2 regions of the Microbacterium sp. str. 'China' genome follow, and region 2 is predicted to be linked to the other one. Evidence: riboswitches for the same ligand, from Rfam matches in the RefSeq annotation. Region 2 holds a riboswitch; the other holds the start of a gene.
The links. Region 2 has a riboswitch for thiamine pyrophosphate ahead of C6C15_RS15345 (ECF transporter S component). Riboswitches for the same ligand answer to the same signal wherever they lie in the genome.
Positions count from the first base shown of each region.

Region 1 (8,943 bases), 800 kb from region 2:
TCCCGCGCGGTTTCGTGCAGGGACTGATCGGCGTCGACTACACCGACGACGAGATCACCGGGGCGCTCACGACGATCGGGGCGGAGGTCAGCCCTTCGACAGGCTCAGGGACCCAGGCGGACGGCGAAGGGACCCAGGGTGACTCCGGGTGGACGGTCATCCCGCCGACCTGGCGCCCCGACCTCACCGACAAGTGGACGCTCGCCGAGGAGGTCGCCCGCATCCACGGGCTCGACCGCATCCCCGCGGTGCTGCCGACGCCGCCGTCCGGCCGCGGCCTCACGGCCCACCAGCAGGGGCGTCGCCGCGTGGTGAACGCTCTCGCCGCCGCAGGATTCGTCGAGACCCCGGCGTTCCCGTTCACGACCGAGGCGCAGAACGATCTGCACGGCTCCGCGTCCGGTGAGCACCTGCCCGGCATCCGCCTCGCGAACCCGCTCGACGGGCAGGTGCCGTTCCTGCGGCGCTCGCTCATCCCCGGTCTGCTGCAGACCGCGCACCGCAACATCTCGCGCGGGCTCACCGATCTGGCGCTGTTCGAGACGGGCGCCGTGTTCGTCCCTGAGCCCGGCGTGCAGTACGGCACCGCCGAGGTCCCGCCGCTGGGTGTCCGGCCGTCTGATGAGGTGCTCGCCGCGCTCGACGCCTCCATCCCCCCGCAGGAGCGCCACGTCGCGGTGCTGCTGACCGGCAACGTGTCGCCGCGTCAGCCGGGGCGTGCGGCCGAGGCCGCCGGACTCGTCGAGGCGCTCGACGCGGTCCGCGTGATCGGGGCCGCCGCGGGCATCGAGATCGACGTCGTGCAGACGCAGCGCGCCGCGCTCCACCCCGGACGTACCGGTGCGCTGGTCGCCGGCGGCGAGGAGATCGGCTACGTCGGCGAGCTGCATCCCGCCGTCGCCGAGGAGGCCGACCTGCCGGGTCGCGCCACCGTGCTGGAGCTGGACCTCGACCGGCTGCTCACGCTCGCCGGAGGACGCATCGTGGCGGCATCGCTCTCCACGTTCCCGGCCGCGACGCAGGACGTCTCGCTCACGCTCCCGGCCGAGGTACCGGCAGGCGAGGTCCGCGCTGCTCTCGCCGAGGGCGCGGGTGCCCTGCTGGAGTCCGTCCGGCTGGTGGACGACTACCGCGGCGAGGGTGTGCCCGAGGGATCGAAGTCGCTGACGTTCGCGCTACGCTTCCGCGCCGACGACCGCACGCTCACGGCCGCGGAGGCCTCCGAGGCGAAGATGGCGGGCGTCGCCGTCGCCGCGGACCGCTTCGGCGCCGCCCTCCGCGACTGATCACGATGCCGCGCGGCTTCCTGGAGGCCGCGCGGCATCAGGCGCTCGCGCGGCATCAGGCGACAGCAGTGCCGGTGGCCTGTACTCGCGTGATGGCCTGGGTTCGCGTGGTCGGCTGCGCTCGCGTGAGGGCCTGTGATCGCGTGAGGGCCTGTGATCGCGTGAGGGCCTGTGATCGCGTGAGGGCCTGTCCTGCTCCGCTCTGAGCGGAGGCCCTTCCCCCGAGTCGTCGATCCTGATGACATGGGCACATGACGGATGTGCTGATCCTCGGGGGAACCGGATGGCTGTCGGGGCGCATCGCCGCGCACGCGTTGGGAGCGGGAGCGTCCGTGACCTGCCTCGCCCGCGGCGGACGCCCGGCGCCGCCGGGAGCGACCCTCGTGCTGGCGGACCGGGATGAGGAGGCCGCCTACGACGTCGTCTCGCGCACCGATTGGGATCACGTCGTCGACGTCTCCTCCCGCGCCGCTCATGTCTCCGGGGCGGTTCGTGCGCTCGGCGACCGGGCCGCCCGGTGGACGTACATCTCGTCGATGTCGGTCTACCGCGACGACGAGACGGTCGGGACGGACGAGTCGGCCCCGCGGCACCCAGCCGCGCAGGCCGGTGAAGATGACGACTACGCGCGGCAGAAGGTCGCGGCGGAGGACGCCGTGCAGGCGAGCCTCGGCGACCGCGCGCTCCTCGTCCGTCCCGGCCTCATCGTCGGCGCCGGCGACCCCAGCGATCGCTTCGGCTACTGGGCGGCGGCGTTCCTCCGGGCGCTGGACGAGCCGGTGCTGCTCCCGCCCCTCGACGGGCGCACGGCGCAGGTCATCGACGTCGAGGATGTCGCCGCCTTCGTCGTGTCGGCCACCGTCACCGGTACCGTGAACGCGATCGGCGACGTGCGCGAGCTGGACGACGTGCTGCGGACCGTGCGCGCGGCCACCGGACACACCGGGCCGCTCGTCGTCGGCACGGAGGAGCGTCTCGTCGCGGAGGGTGTCGCGTACTGGGCGGGGCCGCGCTCGCTGCCGCTGTGGCTGCCACCCGAGATGAGCGGATTCATGACCCGCTCGAACGCGCGGTATCGCCGCAGCGGAGGCACCCTCCGCCCCCTCGACGAGACGGCGGAAAGCGTCGTGGCGGACGAGCGCGATCGGGGCGTGGACAGGGAGCGCCGCGCCGGACTCACGCGGACGGAGGAGCGGGCGCTGCTCGACGCCTTCGCTCGCTAGACTGCGAGGCAGTGACACGGGGTGCCGCATCCGCGGCTGAGATCACACCCGTCGAACCTGATCTAGTTCGTACTAGCGAAGGGATGTCGCAATGAGCGATCCTGTGCGTCCGCAATCCGTCCTCGACCTCGCCGCCACGGCGGGAAGGCTGCGGGAGGAGGTCCGGGCTGCGCCGCCGTTGACGCACTGCGTCACGAACGCCGTCGTGACGGGCTTCACCGCCAACGTGCTGCTGGCGCTCGGGGCGGCGCCGGCCATGGTCGACATCGTCGGCGAGACCGAGCCGTTCGCCGCTGCCGCCTCGGGGCTCCTCGTCAATCTCGGGACGCCGACCCCGGAGCAGCGGGAGGCGAGCAGGGAGGCCGTGGCCGGAGCGCGCGCCGCCGGCACGCCGTGGGTGCTCGACCCCGTCGCGATCGGCACCCTCCCGGTGCGGACGGCGCTGGCCCACGAGCTGGTCGCGCGGCGCCCGACAGCCATCCGCGGCAACGCGTCGGAGATCCTCGCGCTGGCCGGACACAGCAGCGGCGGCCGCGGTGTCGACGCGACGGACGGGACCGAGGCGGCGGCAGCGGCGGCGCGGGAGCTCGCCGTCCGGCACGGTTCCGTGGTCGCCGTCTCCGGCCCGGTCGACCTCCTCACCGACGGGGAGCGCGTGATCCGCATCGCGAATGGGCACGAGCTGCTCACGCGGGTGACCGGCGGCGGCTGCGCGCTGGGCGCGGTGATGGCGGCCTTCCTCGGAGCGGCCCGCGGTACCGAGACCGACGCGCTGACGGCGGTGGCCGCGGCGACCCTCGTCTACACGGTCGCGGCCGAGCAGGCGGCGGAGACCTCCCGCGGACCGGGCAGCTTCGCCGTCGGACTGCTCGACGCCCTGTCCGCCGTGACCCCGGCGGATCTCCAGGCCCGCGCCCGCGTCGAGGAGGAGGCCCGATGACCGTCGACCTGTCCCTCTACCTCGTCACCGATCGGTCGCTGTGCGGTGCTCGTGGGGTGGTCGAGACCGTCCGCGAGGCCGTGGCGGGTGGGGTCCGCATCGTGCAGCTCCGCGACAAGGAGGCGACGGACGAGGAGACGGTCGACCAGCTCCTTGCCCTGTCCGTGGCCATCGACGGCCGCGCCCTGCTCGTCGTGAACGATCGCCTCGATGCGGCCGTCGAGGCCCGTCGTCGCGGCGCCAGGGTCGACGGCGTACACCTCGGCCAGGCGGACGCCTCGGTGCTCCGCGCGCGCGAACTTCTCGGCCCCGAGGCGCTGATCGGGCTCACGGCGAACACCGCTGCCCATCTCGATGCCGTGAACGCGCTGCCGCCGGGGACGGTCGACTACCTCGGCGTCGGCGTGATCCGGCCCACGCGCACGAAGCCCGACCATCCGGACCCGCTCGGCATCGACGGCTTCGCCGCGTTCGCCGCGCGCAGTGCGCTGCCGTGCGTCGCCATCGGCGGGGTGGACCTCGACGACACGGCGGCGCTGCGCGCGGCCGGTGCGGCCGGGATCGCGGTGGTCTCGGCGCTGTGCGCGGCAGAGGATCCCCGGGCCGCCGCCGCGGCCTTCCGTCGGCGGTGGCTCGGGCGGGCGGTGCCGCACGTGCTCAGCATCGCCGGCAGCGATCCGTCCGGCGGCGCGGGCATCCAGGCCGACCTCAAGGCGATCGCCGCGCACGGGGGCTACGGCATGGCCGCCCTCACGGCCCTGACCGCCCAGAACACGCAGGGCGTCCGCGCCGTGCACGTTCCGCCCGCGGACTTCCTGCGGGCGCAGCTCGACGCCGTCGGCGACGACATCCGCATCGACGCCGTGAAGATCGGCATGCTCGCGGACGTCGAGGTGATCCGGACGGTCGCCGCGTGGCTCCGGGCGACGCAGCCCCCGATCGTCGTGCTCGACCCGGTCATGATCGCCACCTCGGGGGACCGGCTGCTCCAGCCCGACGCGGAGCGGGAGCTCCGGGATCTGCTGTCCCTGGCGACCGTGGTCACCCCGAACCTCGCGGAGCTGGCGGTGCTCGTCGGTCGCGAGGTGGCGGACTGGGCGGACGCGCTCGCCGCGGCGCGAGAGCTGTCGGCCGATACGGGGACCGCGGTGCTGGTGAAGGGCGGGCATCTGCCCGGGGACGAGGCGCCGGACGCCCTGATCGACACGGCAGCCGGTACGCACGCGGAGTTCTCCGGGCCGCGCATCCGGACGGAGAACACCCACGGCACCGGCTGCTCGCTGTCCGCGGCTCTGGCCACACGACTGGCGAGGGGCGACGATCCGGCGACGGCGGTCCGCGCCGCGCGCGCCTGGTTGCGGGAGTCCCTCCGCGCGGCGGACGACCTGGACGTCGGGCGAGGACACGGCCCGATCCATCATCTGGCGGGACTCTGGGCCCGCGGCGGAGCCGAGACCCGGCCGACACCGGAGGAGGTCGCCGCGGCCTGGTGGGACGAGACCGCCGCGATCCGCCGCGACATCGACGCGCTGCCCTTCGTGCGCGCGCTCGCCGAGGGGACTCTCGACCGTGACGCCTTCGTCTTCTACCTCGCGCAGGATGCCCTCTACCTCCGCGAGTACGCGCGTGTGCTCGCGGAGGCGTCGCGTCTCGCTCCGACCCCCGACGAGCAGGCGTTCTGGGCGGAGGCCGCGCACGGCGCGATCCGCGGCGAGCTGGAGCTGCACGCGGCATGGCTGACCCCGGAGACCGGGGTGAGCGCCGCGACCTTCGCCACCGAACCCGCCCCGGCCACGGTCGCCTACCTCGACCACCTGCGCGCCGTCGCCTTCGGCGGGGACTACGCCACGGTGATCGCGGCCGTGCTGCCGTGCTTCTGGCTCTACACCGACCTGGGCGAGCGGCTCCATGCCGGAGCGTTCGGCGCGGCGCCCCGTGACCCCCGGCATCCCTACGCATCGTGGCTGGCGACCTACGCGGATCCGGCTTTCGCGGCGGCCACCCGGCAGGCCGTCGCGCATGTCGCCGCCGCGGCCGCGAGGGCCGACCACACCGGCCGAGAGCGGATGCGGCGCGCCTTCCTCGCATCGAGCGCGCACGAACGGGCCTTCTTCGCCGCACCGGTCGCGCACGCTGTCGTGTGACGCCCCGGATTTGCGGTGCCGAACACGCCCGCGCTATCGTCGCCGCATGCCTTCGGTCGCCACCGCTCCTTCGACGCTCGTCCCGAGCGTCATCGCCGTGCGCCGACGTCGCGGCCGCCGATTCTAGGCGACCCCGCCCTTCTGCCTGCGTCCGCGCGGCGGTCGAGTGCCGGTGTCGCCGCCTCCGGCCCCGCCCCCGGTCCCGAGATCGTCGAGGACCCGACCGTTAAGGTAGAAGCATGACGTATTCCGTCGCCGTCTCCGGCGCCTCCGGCTACGCAGGCGGCGAGATCCTGCGCCTCCTGGCCGCTCACCCCGACGTCGAGATCCGCACCGTCACGGCGCACTCGAACGCGGGACAGCCCCTCGTCGCCCATCAGCCGCACCTCCGTTCACTCGCCCACCTGACGCTGCAGGACACCACACCCGAGGTCCTCGCCGGACACGACATCGTGTTCCTGGCACTCCCGCACGGCCAGTCCGGGCAGTACACGGACGCCCTCGGCGACACCGCGCTGGTGATCGACGCGGGAGCCGACCACCGGCTCACCTCGTCGGCGGAGTGGGACGCGTTCTACGGCGGGTCCTTCCATGAGCCGTGGACGTACGGCGTGCCCGAGCTCCTCGTCGGAGGGGGCAAGCAGCGGGACGCGCTCCGCAGCGCGACCCGGATCGCCGCACCGGGCTGCAACGCCTCCACGGTGAGCCTCAGCCTCGCCCCCGGTGTCGCGACCGGCGTGATCGACCCGGGCGACATCGTCTCCGTCCTGGCCGTCGGCCCGTCCGGGGCGGGCAAGAGCCTGAAGACGAACCTCCTCGCCAGCGAGATCCTCGGCTCCGCGAACCCCTATGCCGTCGGCGGCACGCACCGCCACATCCCGGAGATCCGACAGGCGCTCGCTGCCGCCCGCCCTTCGACAGGCTCAGGGACCCAGGGAGCACGGACCCAGGGAGCAGGGACCCAGGGAGCAGGGACCCAGGGAGCAGGGACCCAGGACATCCGGATCTCGTTCACTCCGGTGCTCGTGCCGATGTCGCGCGGCATCCTCGCCACGTCCACGGCGCCGATCGCCGAGGGTGTGAGCGACGCCGAGATCCGTCAGGCGTGGGAGAGCGCCTACGGCGACGAGACCTTCGTCCAGCTGCTGCCGGAGGGAACCTTCCCGCGCACCGCCGACGTGCTCGGCGCGAACACGGCCCTCCTCGGCCTCGCGATCGACCGCGCCGCGAACCGCGTGACCGTGGTCACCGCCGTCGACAACCTCGTCAAGGGCACCGCCGGAGCTGCCGTCCAGTCCATGAACATCGCGCTGGGGCTTCCCGAGACCCGCGCCCTCTCAGTGAACGGAGTCGCCCCGTGAGCGTCACCGCCCCCGCAGGATTCGAGGCGGCCGGGGTCGCCGCCGGACTCAAGTCCACCGGCAAGCCCGATGTCGCCGTCGTGGTCAACCGCGGCCCCCGCAAGGTCGGCGCCGCCGTCTTCACGAGCAACCGCGCCAAGGCCAACCCCATCATCTGGTCGCAGCAGGCCGTCGCGGACCGCGTGGTCGAGGCCGTCGTCCTCAACTCCGGCGGTGCGAACTGCTTCACCGGCAGCTTCGGGTTCCAGACCACGCATCAGACCGCCGAGAAGGCGGCCGAGCTGCTCGGCATCAGTGCGGGTGACGTGCTCGTCTGCTCCACGGGACTCATCGGGACGGGGGATGCGGTCTTCCGCGAGAAGGTCCTCGCGGGCACCGCGCAGGCGATCACCGAGCTGACCGCGGACGGAGGGGAGAGCGCCGCGCACGCCATCATGACCACGGACACCGTCGCGAAGACCGCTGTGGTGACCCGCGACGGCTGGACGATCGGCGGCATGGCGAAGGGCGCGGGCATGCTCGCCCCTGGTCTGGCGACGATGCTCGTGGTGCTCACCACCGACGCCGTGCTCGAACCGCTCCAGGCCGACGAGGCGCTGCGTCGGGCGACGGGACGCACGTTCGACCGCCTCGACTCCGACGGCTGCATGTCGACCAACGACCAGGTGACGCTGCTCGCCAACGGCGCCTCCGAGGTCGTCCCCGACCTCGACGACTTCGCCGAGGCGCTCACCGCGCTCTGCCAGGAGCTCGCGGTCAAGCTGCAGGGCGACGCGGAGGGCGCGAGCCACGACATCACGATCGAGGTGCAGCACGCCGTCTCCGAGCAGGACGCCGTCGAGGTCGGCCGCTCGGTCGCCCGCAACAACCTGTTCAAGGCCGCCATCTTCGGCAACGACCCGAACTGGGGCCGCGTCCTCGCGGCGATCGGCACGACGGCCGCGCAGTTCGACCCCTACGACGTCGACGTGTGGATGAACGGCGTCCGCGTCTGCACCGCCGGCGGGCCGGACCGCCCCCGCGAGGAGGTCGACCTGACCCCGCGGGCCACGCACCTGATGATCGACCTCAAGGTCGGAGAGGCCACCGCCACGGTGCTGACGAACGACCTCACCCACGACTACGTGCACGAGAACAGCGCCTACGCCTCATGACCGACATCCAGGACACCACGCCGGACATCGCGGCGCAGAAGGCGACCACCCTCATCGAGTCGCTGCCGTGGCTGAAGAAGTTCCGCGACCAGATCGTCGTCGTCAAGTACGGCGGGAACGCCATGGTCTCGGACGAGCTGCAGGAGGCCTTCGCCCAGGACATCGCGTACCTCCGCTACGTCGGTGTGCAGCCCGTGGTCGTGCACGGCGGCGGGCCGCAGATCTCCGACATGCTGCAGCGGCTGGAGATCCCCAGCGAGTTCAAGGGCGGGTACCGCGTCACCAACACCGAGGCCATCGGCGTCGTGCGGATGGTCCTCACCGGCCAGGTGAACCCGCAGCTCGTCTCGAAGATCAACTCGCACGGCCCCATCGCCACCGGGCTCAGCGGCGAGGACGCCGGGCTCTTCGGCGGCCGCCGTCGCGGTGTGATGATCGACGGCGAGGAGGTGGACCTCGGCCGCGTGGGCGACGTGGTCCAGGTCGACCCGACGCCGGTGCTCGACCATCTCGCCGCAGGGCGGATCCCGGTCGTGTCGAGCATCGCGCCCGACCTCGACCACCCGGGGCAGTCGCTCAACGTCAACGCGGATGCCGCGGCCGCCGCGCTCGCCGTGGCCCTCGGCGCGCGCAAGCTCGTCATCCTCACCGACGTGCCGGGGCTGTACGCCGACTGGCCCAACCGGGACTCGCTCGTGTCGCACCTGACGTCGGACGCGCTCGTCGAGATGCTTCCGCGCCTCGAGTCGGGGATGATCCCGAAGATGCGCGCATGCCTCGATGCGGTCGAGGGCGGCGTCGACGCGGCGGCGATCATCGACGGACGGGTGCCGCA
Region 1 covers NZ_CP027434.1:2,344,250-2,353,192, reverse strand. The annotation lists gene pheT (phenylalanine--tRNA ligase subunit beta) at 1-1,286, shown strand, start outside; gene C6C15_RS11300 (NAD-dependent epimerase/dehydratase family protein) at 1,538-2,509, shown strand; TPP riboswitch at 2,517-2,610, shown strand; gene thiM (hydroxyethylthiazole kinase) at 2,601-3,449, shown strand; gene C6C15_RS11290 (bifunctional hydroxymethylpyrimidine kinase/phosphomethylpyrimidine kinase) at 3,446-5,593, shown strand; gene C6C15_RS11285 (N-acetyl-gamma-glutamyl-phosphate reductase) at 5,833-6,954, shown strand; gene argJ (bifunctional glutamate N-acetyltransferase/amino-acid acetyltransferase ArgJ) at 6,951-8,108, shown strand; gene argB (acetylglutamate kinase) at 8,105-8,943, shown strand, end outside.
Region 1: another riboswitch for thiamine pyrophosphate. It lies ahead of thiM (hydroxyethylthiazole kinase); the one in region 2 lies ahead of C6C15_RS15345 (ECF transporter S component).

Region 2 (8,943 bases):
ACCCGGGTGGGAGGACACCCTCATCGCGGCCTACGGCGTCGAGCCCGACCACGTCCGGCTGGAGTACTACCGACGCCTCTGGAACGAGACGTGATCCGGCTCAGGCTTCCGGGTGCGCGTCGCTCAGGAGGCTCCCGTCGGCGGGCCGCCGATCCCACGAGGGCTTCCGCAGCGCGTAGAAGAGCAGCGGCGGGGCGCCGAGCACGACGATCACCGCTCCGACGATCCACGGGTACGCGGCCGCCGGGAAGGCGGTGAAGCCGTCGGGCGGGATGAAGGCGAGCAGGAACGCCGCGAGGCAGGCGAAGAACCCGACCCCGGCGACGAACGGGAGGGCCTTCACGCGGTAGGCACGGTGGACGTCCGGCGCCTTCCGCCGCAGCACCATCGCCGAGGCGAACATGAGCATGTACATGATGAGGTACAGCGCGGCGGCCATGTCGATGAGCGCCACGAAGGCGGCGCTGACGTTGGGCACGATGATGAAGATCGCCGCGAGGATCGTGACGATGGTTCCCTGGAGCATCAGGATGCCGGACTGCACACCGGCCTTGTTCCGCTTCTGCAGCAGCGGCGGGAGCAGTCCCGTCTCCGCCGCCGCCAGCACACCCTTGGAGGGACCGGCGACCCACGTCACGACCGAGGCGAGGGCACCGGCGGCGATCAGGGCCGAGACGACGGCCGTCGCCCACCCCATGTCCCAGTGGTCGAAGTACTCCCCGAACGCGAGCATGATGCCGTTCGTCAGCCCGAGCTCCTTCTTCGGCACAGCGACCGCGATCGCGATGGTGGGCAGGATGAAGACGAGCAGGATCAGGCCGGCGGCGAGGAACACCGAACGCGGGTAGCCCTTGCCCGGATCCTTCATCTGGTTCACGTGCACCGCGTTGACCTCCATGCCGGCGTAGGCCAGCACGTTCGAGACGATCAGCACGATGGACGCGAGACCCGTGAACGGCGGGATCACCGCCGAGGCATCCAGCGGCACCTGGCTCTTCTCCCCGCTGAAGACCCACACCGCCCCGAAAACGATGAGCAGCACCGCCGGGAACAGCGTGCCGATGATGCCGCCCCAGGAGCCCAGCTTGGCGAAGAGGTCGCCGCCGCGGAGGGTGACCAGGGTGGCGCCCCAGTAGCAGACGATGATGATGACCGCCGTGAAGAAGCCGGAGCTGGACAGCGAGGGGTCGAGGAACACGAAGGCGAGAGCGCCGGCGACGAACGCGAGCTGCGTGGGGAACCAGACGACGTTCTGGATCCACTGCAGCCACACTGCGGTGAACCCCCAGCGGTTGCCGAGGGCCTCCCGCACCCAGACGTACACCCCGCCCTTCCACCCCGTCGCCAGCTCCGCGGCGACGAGGGCGGTGGGGACGAGGAAGAGCACCGCGGGGATGAGGTACAGCGTGATGCTGCCGAGGCCGTAGATCGCCATCGCGGGCAGGGACCGCAGGCTCGCCACGACGACGAGGGTGAGCAGGGCGAGCTGGCCGATGCCGAGGACGGCGACGGCGGGACGGGAGACGCGCGGCGTGGAGGCGGCGCCGGCGGCACCGGACTGCGGGGCGGACATGTCAGCCCCCTAGTGGTGGAACGCCGAGTCGGGGTGGTCGGGCGGCATGGGTGCCGTGAGCGCGTCGAGGTGGGCCACCTCGGCGGTGATGGCGTCGAGCAGCTCGGCGGCCAGATCCATGCTGAGCCCGTTGCGCACGACGATCCGCTGCACCGTGAGGTCCTCCAGATCGGCGGGCATCGGGTACGCGGGGACGAGCCAGCCGCGCATCCGGAGCCGATCCTGCAGGTGGTACAGCGTCCACTTGTCGGTGTGCCCGTCCTTCAGGCGCCAGGCGAAGACGGGGATGTCGCTGCCGTCGTTCCACAGTTCGAACGCGTCCAGTTTCGCGATCCCCGCGGACAGGAACTTCGCCACGTCCTGCGAGGCCTGCTGGATAGCCCGGTAGCCCTCGAACCCGAGGCGGAGGAACAGGTAGTACTGCAGCAGCACCTGCGCCCCAGGGCGGGAGAAGTTCAGGGCGAAGGTCGGCATCTCCCCGCCGAGGTAGCTCACCTTGAACACCAGATCCTCCGGCAGCCACTGCGTGTCGCGCCAGACCACCCAGCCGAGACCGGGGTAGACGAGACCGTATTTATGCCCCGAGGTGCTGATCGAGTGCACGCGCTCCAGCCGGAAGTCCCAGACCAGGTCGGGCTGGAGGAACGGGGCGATCATCGCTCCCGAGGCGCCGTCCACGTGGATCGGGATGTCGAGGCCGGTCTTCTCCTGGATCGCATCCAGCGCCGCGGCGATCTCCGCCACCGGCTCGTACATGCCGGTGTAGGTGACACCCATGATGGCGACGACGCCGATGGTGTTCTCGTCCACGTACTTCTCGAGATCATGGCCGTCGAGTGTCTTGTGCTCCTCACTGATGGGCACGTAGCGCGGTTCGACGTCGAAGTAGTTGCAGAACTTCTCCCAGCACACCTGCACGGCGCTCGACATCACGAGGTTCGGCGCGGAGGCGTCTTTGCCGGCGGCACGGCGCGCCTGCTGCCAGCGCCGCTTGAACGCGAGACCGCCGAGCATGCACGCCTCGGAGGAGCCGATGGTCGAGGTGCCGATGCTCTTCGCCGCGTCCGGAGCCTTCCAGAGGTTCGCGAGCATGTGCCAGCAGTTGTCCTCGATGGCGGCGGTCTGCGGATACTCGTCCTTGTCGATCATGTTCTTGTCGAACGAGGCCACGTAGACCTGCTTCGCCTCGTCGTCCATCCAGGTGCTGACGAAGGTGGCGAGGTTGAGGCGTGCGTTGCCGTCGAGGATGGTCTCGTCCTCGACGATCTGCTTCGCCGTCGTGGGAAGCGACTCGGAATCCGGGATGACGTGTCGCGGTGCGACGGTGGCCTCGCCCGGCCGCGTGAAGAGCGGCTGGTCGTCGGCGGAGGAGATGCTCATGGGACGTCCCTTTCGGTCGGTGTCGATTGGCACTGTCTCCAGCGGACGCTAGACCGGCCACCGACCGACCTCCAGGGACCCTCGTCCGAAACGGGTGAGGGTCAGGACGGCCCAAGGATGAAGTTCCAGGCCCCGGTCGCGACCGCGGCGGCGATCGCCGTCGCGGAGATCGCCGCCCCGACGGCGAGCAGAAGCCACTCCGGCGCGCCGAAGCGCGACTCGCGCGCCCACGTCCGTCGTCCCGCCGCCCCGAAGCCGCGTGCCTCCATCGCGGTCGCGAGCTTGGCACCGCGGCGGATCGACAGCACGAGCAGGGCGAAGGCCATGCCGAGGAAGCGGCGGATGCGCCCGCGGTCGGCGACGCCGCGCGCCCGGCGGGCGAGCTCGAGGGCACGCCAGTCGTCGAGGAACAGTCCGGCCATGCGCAGGCCGGCGAGCGCGCCCAGCACGAAACGGGCCGGAAGCCGAAGGATCTGCCCGAGGCCATCGGCGAGGTCCGTGGGATCGACCGTGATGAAGAGCACCACCGAGGGCAGGGCGATCGCGAGCACCCGGAGCATCGTGGCGACGGCGAGCGCGAGCGAGCCCTCGCTGATGCGGAGCACGAACCAGTCGACGTAGACGGTGCCGCTCGTCTCTCCGTAGAGGGCGATGGTGAGACCGGTCAGCGGAGCCGCGAGCCAGACCGGCCACGTGCGCACCCAGAACTCCCGCCAGCCGATGCCCGCGAAGAGGAACAGCACCGCTTCGAGCACCAGCGCGACAGCCGCCGACACGGGGTCGAGGGTGAGGACCAGCGGCACGGCGATGAGCGCGCTGACCCCCAGCTTCGCGACCGGATTGATCCGGGCGACGACGCCGGTGCGGGCGGACGCGGGGGCGAGAGCCGTCATGCCGGTGCCCCCAGCGCGAACCGCGTGGCGTGCAGAGCGCGCACCACGTCGAGATCGTGGGTGATGGTGACGATCGCGGAGCCCTCGTCCCGCAGGGCGGCGAGCATCGCGACGAGCTCAGCCCAGGTGCGGGCGTCCTGGCCGAACGTCGGCTCGTCGAGGATCAGCACCCGGGGTCGCGTGGCGATCGCGGCCGCGACCGTGAGCCGGCGCTTCTCTCCACCCGAGAGCGTGTACGGATTCGCGGCCCCCAGATGCGCCAGCCGCAGCCGGGCCAGCAGCTCGTCGATACGGGCCTCGATCTCGCCTTCGGGGAGGCCCAGGGCGCGGGGGCCGACCGCGAGCTCCTCGCGCACCGTCTTGCCGAGGAGCTGATGTTCCGGCTCCTGGAAAACCATCCCGATCCGCGTGAGGAGCTCGCGGGAGGCCCAGCGGATCGGGGACGGGTCCGCCCCCTGCGCGAGCACCGGGGCCGCGGACACGGCACCGCTGACGGGAGGGAGGAGTCCGGCGAGGGTCAGACCCAGCGTGGACTTGCCCGCACCGTTGGGCCCGGTGATCGCGACGGCTTCCCCCGCACGCACCTCCAGGTCGATGCCCTGTGCCACGGGGCGCCCCTTCACCCGTGCGACCGCGAGCCCGCGCGCCGACAGCAGCACCTCCCCGGGAGCCGTCCGCGGTGCCGGCGGCTCGGCGGGCGGTCGGCCGGGCACCCAGACGCCGTCCGCGGCCAGGCGCTCGCCCTGCGCGCCGAGCACATCCGCAGGAGTGCCGTCCGCCACCACCCCGCCGGCACCCAGCACGATCACCCGCGTGAGGAGCGGCAACCACACCTCGAGCCGATGCTCCACGACCACGAGGGTGGCGGGACGCGTGGCGAGCATCCGCTCGACGGCATCCCTGACCTCGCGCACGCCCTCCGGATCGAGGTTCGCCGTCGGCTCGTCGAGCAGCACCAGCCCGGGGCCCATCGCCAGCATGCCGGCCAGGGCGAGCCGCTGCTTCTGACCGCCGGAGAGCGCCGCGGTCGGGTGATCGAGCGGCACGTCCAGTCCGACGCCGGCCATCGCGGCCTCGACGCGGGGCCAGATCTCGGCACGCGGCACACCGAGGTTCTCGCACCCGAAGGCGACGTCATCGCCGGCACGGGCGAGGATCACCTGCGAGTCGGGATCCTGGAGCACGAGCCCGGCCCGCCCGCGGGTCGCCGCGGCGGGGTCGCCGCCGACGAGCAGCGCGCCTTCGCTCTCCCCCTCCTCCTCACCGCCGAGCACACCGGCGAGGCCGTGCAGCAGCGTCGACTTCCCCGCGCCGGAGGCGCCGAGCACGAGCACGCGCTCGCCGGGCTCGATGCGGAACGAGACGTCGCGCAGCGCCCAGGCGTGGCGGCTCGCGTGTCGCCAACCCCAGCCGCGGGCCTCGACGCCGGCGGGAGCGAACTGCGCGGACATCAGACGCGGACGCGCGCCTCGCGCCCGGAGCCGAAGCGGTCCAGAGCCCCGGTCGCCGCGATGCCGCGGGCGAGCACCCACGACAGCGCACCGGCGATGACCGCCCCGGAGATCACGGTGCTGAGGAGGTAGATCGTCGTGAAGGCGGGACCTGACCCGGCATACCAGAGGACGAGGTTGTTGATGCCGCCCGCGAGCGCGGCACCGGCCCCGGCGAGGATCGCGACGGGCAGCGACCAGCGGCGGTAGAAGAACAGCAAGAAGACCAGCTCGGCGCCGAGGCCCTGCACGAGACCCGCCTCGAGCGTGAGGAAGCCGCCCCACTGGTTGCCGATGAGCGCCGAGACGACGGCGGCCAGCAGCTCGACGTAGATCGCGGCACCCGCCTTGCGGATGATGAGCCCGCCGAGCACACCCGCGAAGAGCCACGGGCCGTCGAGGAGCCCTTGGAGGCCGGGAAGCAGCGGCTCGAGCATGGCCTTCGGCCCCAGGTATCCGACGTTCCAGGCCAGGAAGATCAGACCGGCGGCGACACCGAGGACGCTGGCGACGACGATGTCGATGACGCGCCAGCGCAGGTAGCCCCGCGCCGGAGCGGCCGTGGTGTTCCTCGACGGGGATGCGGACGTGGACGTACTCATGTGAACTCCTCCCTGCGCTGGCATGACCCAGATCAGGTTCGACGGTCGAAGCGCGATTCGCTCCCTCTCAGCCCGGCTCGCCGGACTCCCGTGGTTGTGCTGTCGATCCTACCGTCCGCGCGTCCCGCGCCGCGCACGGCGGATTCGGGGCCGGATTCGGTACCGTAAGCGAGTGACCGCTTCCGATCCCCCTGAAGAGGCGTCCGGCGGCGTGGGCGTCGACGCGCGGCCCGAAGACTCCGCACCCGCCTCTGCCGCGCCCGCGGACGATCAGCCGGGTCCGGTTCCGGAAGCTGCGGCGTGGGCCGATGCCTCGGCACCGCCGACCGCGCTGACCTGGGTGGACCCGTCGATCGTCGCTGCGGCGTCATCGACGCCCGAGTTCGATGCCTCGGCCGGCACGGAGGAGGAGACGGGATTGCTGCGCGACGCCCGGCTGCGCCCGGCGATTGCCGGACCCGGCCTGCTCGTCCCCCTCGGCGTCCTCGCCGGCCTCATCGCCTCTTACGCCGGCACCACGCTGCTCTGGCCGCTGCACGAGGTCGCCCCGACCGTCCAGGCGGTCGAGTTCACCCCGGTCGCCGCCCCCACCGCCGCGCTCGCCTGGCCGGCGGTCGGCGACGGGGCGGTCGGCATCGCCGGGATGACCACCGCGGCGTCGACCACCGCGCCGGTGAGCATCGCGAGCATCACGAAGGTCGTCAGCAGTCTCATGGTGCTGGACCGGCTGCCGCTGGCCCCCGGCGAACAGGGCCCGGAGTTCTCCTTCACCTACGCCGACAGCGTCCGTTACTGGGACTATCGGATCGCCAATCAGTCGGCGCTCGATGTGCCGGTGGGCGGAGTGCTGACCGAGTACCAGCTTCTGCAGGGCACCCTGCTCGGCTCGGCCAACAACTACATCGACCGGCTGGCGTCGGAGATCTGGGGGTCCGACCGCGAATTCGCCGCCGCGGCCGAGGTCTGGCTCGGCGAGCGCGGACTCTCCGGCATCACCGTGGTCACGCCGTCCGGATTCGACGAGCGCAACGTCGCCACCCCGGAGGCCCTCGTGGCCCTGGGCGAGATGGCGATGCGGAATCCGGTGTTCGCCGAGATCGTGGGTACCCGGTCCGTCGACCTGCCGGGGGCCGGGACGGTCGAGAACACGAACGGCATGCTCGCCGATCCGGGAGTCGTCGGCATCAAGACGGGCACCCTCGTCGGCTGGAACCTGTTGACCGCCAAGGACGTCGTCATCGGCGACGCGACGGTCCGGCTCTACGCCGCGGCATTGAACCAGGAGGACGACGAGGCGCGCCTCGCCCTCACCCGCGCCCTGTTCGCTCAGACGGAAGCGGCGTTGCAGGCCCAGGGCCCGGCCGTCCCGGCAGGCACGGTGGTCGGGCGCGTCCTCACCGTCTGGGGCGAGCGCGTCGATGTGGTCGCCGGTGAGGACGCCGATGTCGTGCTGTGGAACGGAGCGAGCGCGACGGCGACGCCGGTGTTCGATCTCGGGGAGGAACGCGAAGCGGACGGGACGGTCGGCACCCTGACCACGACCGGTCCCGTCGACAGCACGGACACCGCCCTCGTCCTCGACGAGGACCTGGACGGTCCGAGCCCATGGTGGCGACTGACCCACCCCCTCGAACTCCTCGGCATCGCCGGAGACGACTGAGGTTTCACGCACGACGCCCCACTCCGGATCCGGAGTGGGGCGTCGTGCGTGAGGCGGGTCAGGACGGAGACGTGGAGCCGTCAGCGCCGTCGTCGAGAAGTGCCCGAGCCGCTGCGGTCTCGGCCGCCGGGAGCTGGGCGCCGACCGCCGCTCCGGCCACCGCGTCCGCCGCCTGCTCCTGCGCGCTCGCCTCCTCGTCCGCGTCGCCGGTCACGACGACCGGCGAGGATCCGGTGAGAGCCGCTTCGGCGTCGAGGTCGGTCGCCGCCTGCTCGAACTGCGACTGGTACAGGCGCCAATACGCGCCCTGCGCGGCGATCAGCTCGTCGTGCGTGCCCTTCTCCACGATGTCACCGTGCTCCATCACGAGGATGAGGTCCGCGTCGCGGATGGTCGACAGGCGGTGGGCGATGACGAACGAGGTGCGCCCCTGCCGGAGCGCGGCCATCGCGTGCTGCAGCAGCAGCTCGGTGCGGGTGTCGACCGCCGATGTGGCCTCGTCCAGGATGAGGATCGACGGATGCGCCACGAAGGCCCGTGCGATCGTGATGAGCTGGCGCTCACCGGCCGAGACGTTCGACGCGTCCTCGTCGAGCACGGTGTCGTACCCGTCCGGCAGTGCGTGCACGAAGCGATCCACGTAGGTCGCCTTCGCCGCGGCGAGCACCTCCTCGTCCGTCGCGGTCGAGCGTCCGTAGCGGATGTTCTCGCGGATGCTCCCGGCGAAGAGCCAGGGGTCCTGGAGCACCATGCCGGTGCGGGACCGCAGCTCGTCGCGCGTGATGGTCGAGATGTCCTGACCGTCGAGCGTGATCCGCCCGCCGCTGAGCTCGTAGAACCGCATGATGAGGTTCACCAGCGTCGTCTTGCCTGCGCCGGTGGGCCCGACGATGGCGACGGTCTGTCCCGGTTCCACCCGGAAGGACAGATCGGTGATGAGCGGCCGCTCCGGCGAGTACGAGAACGAGACGTTCTCGAACTCGATCACGCCCTCCCCCTCGCGAAGCGCGGGGGCCTCAGGATCGTCGGCCTCCTGCTCGTCGGCATCGAGCAGGCCGAACACCCGCTCCGCCGACGCGGTGCCGGACTGCACGACCGCGGCCATGCCGCCCAGCTCCGACAGCGGCTGGGTGAACTGCTGCGAGTACTGGATGAAGGCCTGCACGTCGCCGAGTCGCAGCTGCCCGCTCGCGACCATGAGGCCGCCGAGCACCGCGATGCCGACATAGGTCAGGCTGCCGACGAAGGTCATCGCCGGCATGATGATGCCGGAGAGGAACTGCGCCTTGAAGCTCGCCTGGAACAGCTCCTCGTTCTCGGCCTTGAACTTGTCCAGAGCGTCCTG
Region 2 covers NZ_CP027434.1:3,143,470-3,152,412, forward strand. The annotation lists gene C6C15_RS15320 (aminoglycoside 3'-phosphotransferase) at 1-94, shown strand, start outside; gene C6C15_RS15325 (amino acid permease) at 101-1,573, opposite strand; gene C6C15_RS15330 (glutamate decarboxylase) at 1,583-2,953, opposite strand; gene C6C15_RS15335 (energy-coupling factor transporter transmembrane component T family protein) at 3,055-3,846, opposite strand; gene C6C15_RS15340 (ABC transporter ATP-binding protein) at 3,843-5,297, opposite strand; gene C6C15_RS15345 (ECF transporter S component) at 5,297-5,938, opposite strand; TPP riboswitch at 5,929-6,040, opposite strand; gene C6C15_RS15350 (D-alanyl-D-alanine carboxypeptidase family protein) at 6,111-7,598, shown strand; gene C6C15_RS15355 (ABC transporter ATP-binding protein) at 7,657-8,943, opposite strand, start outside.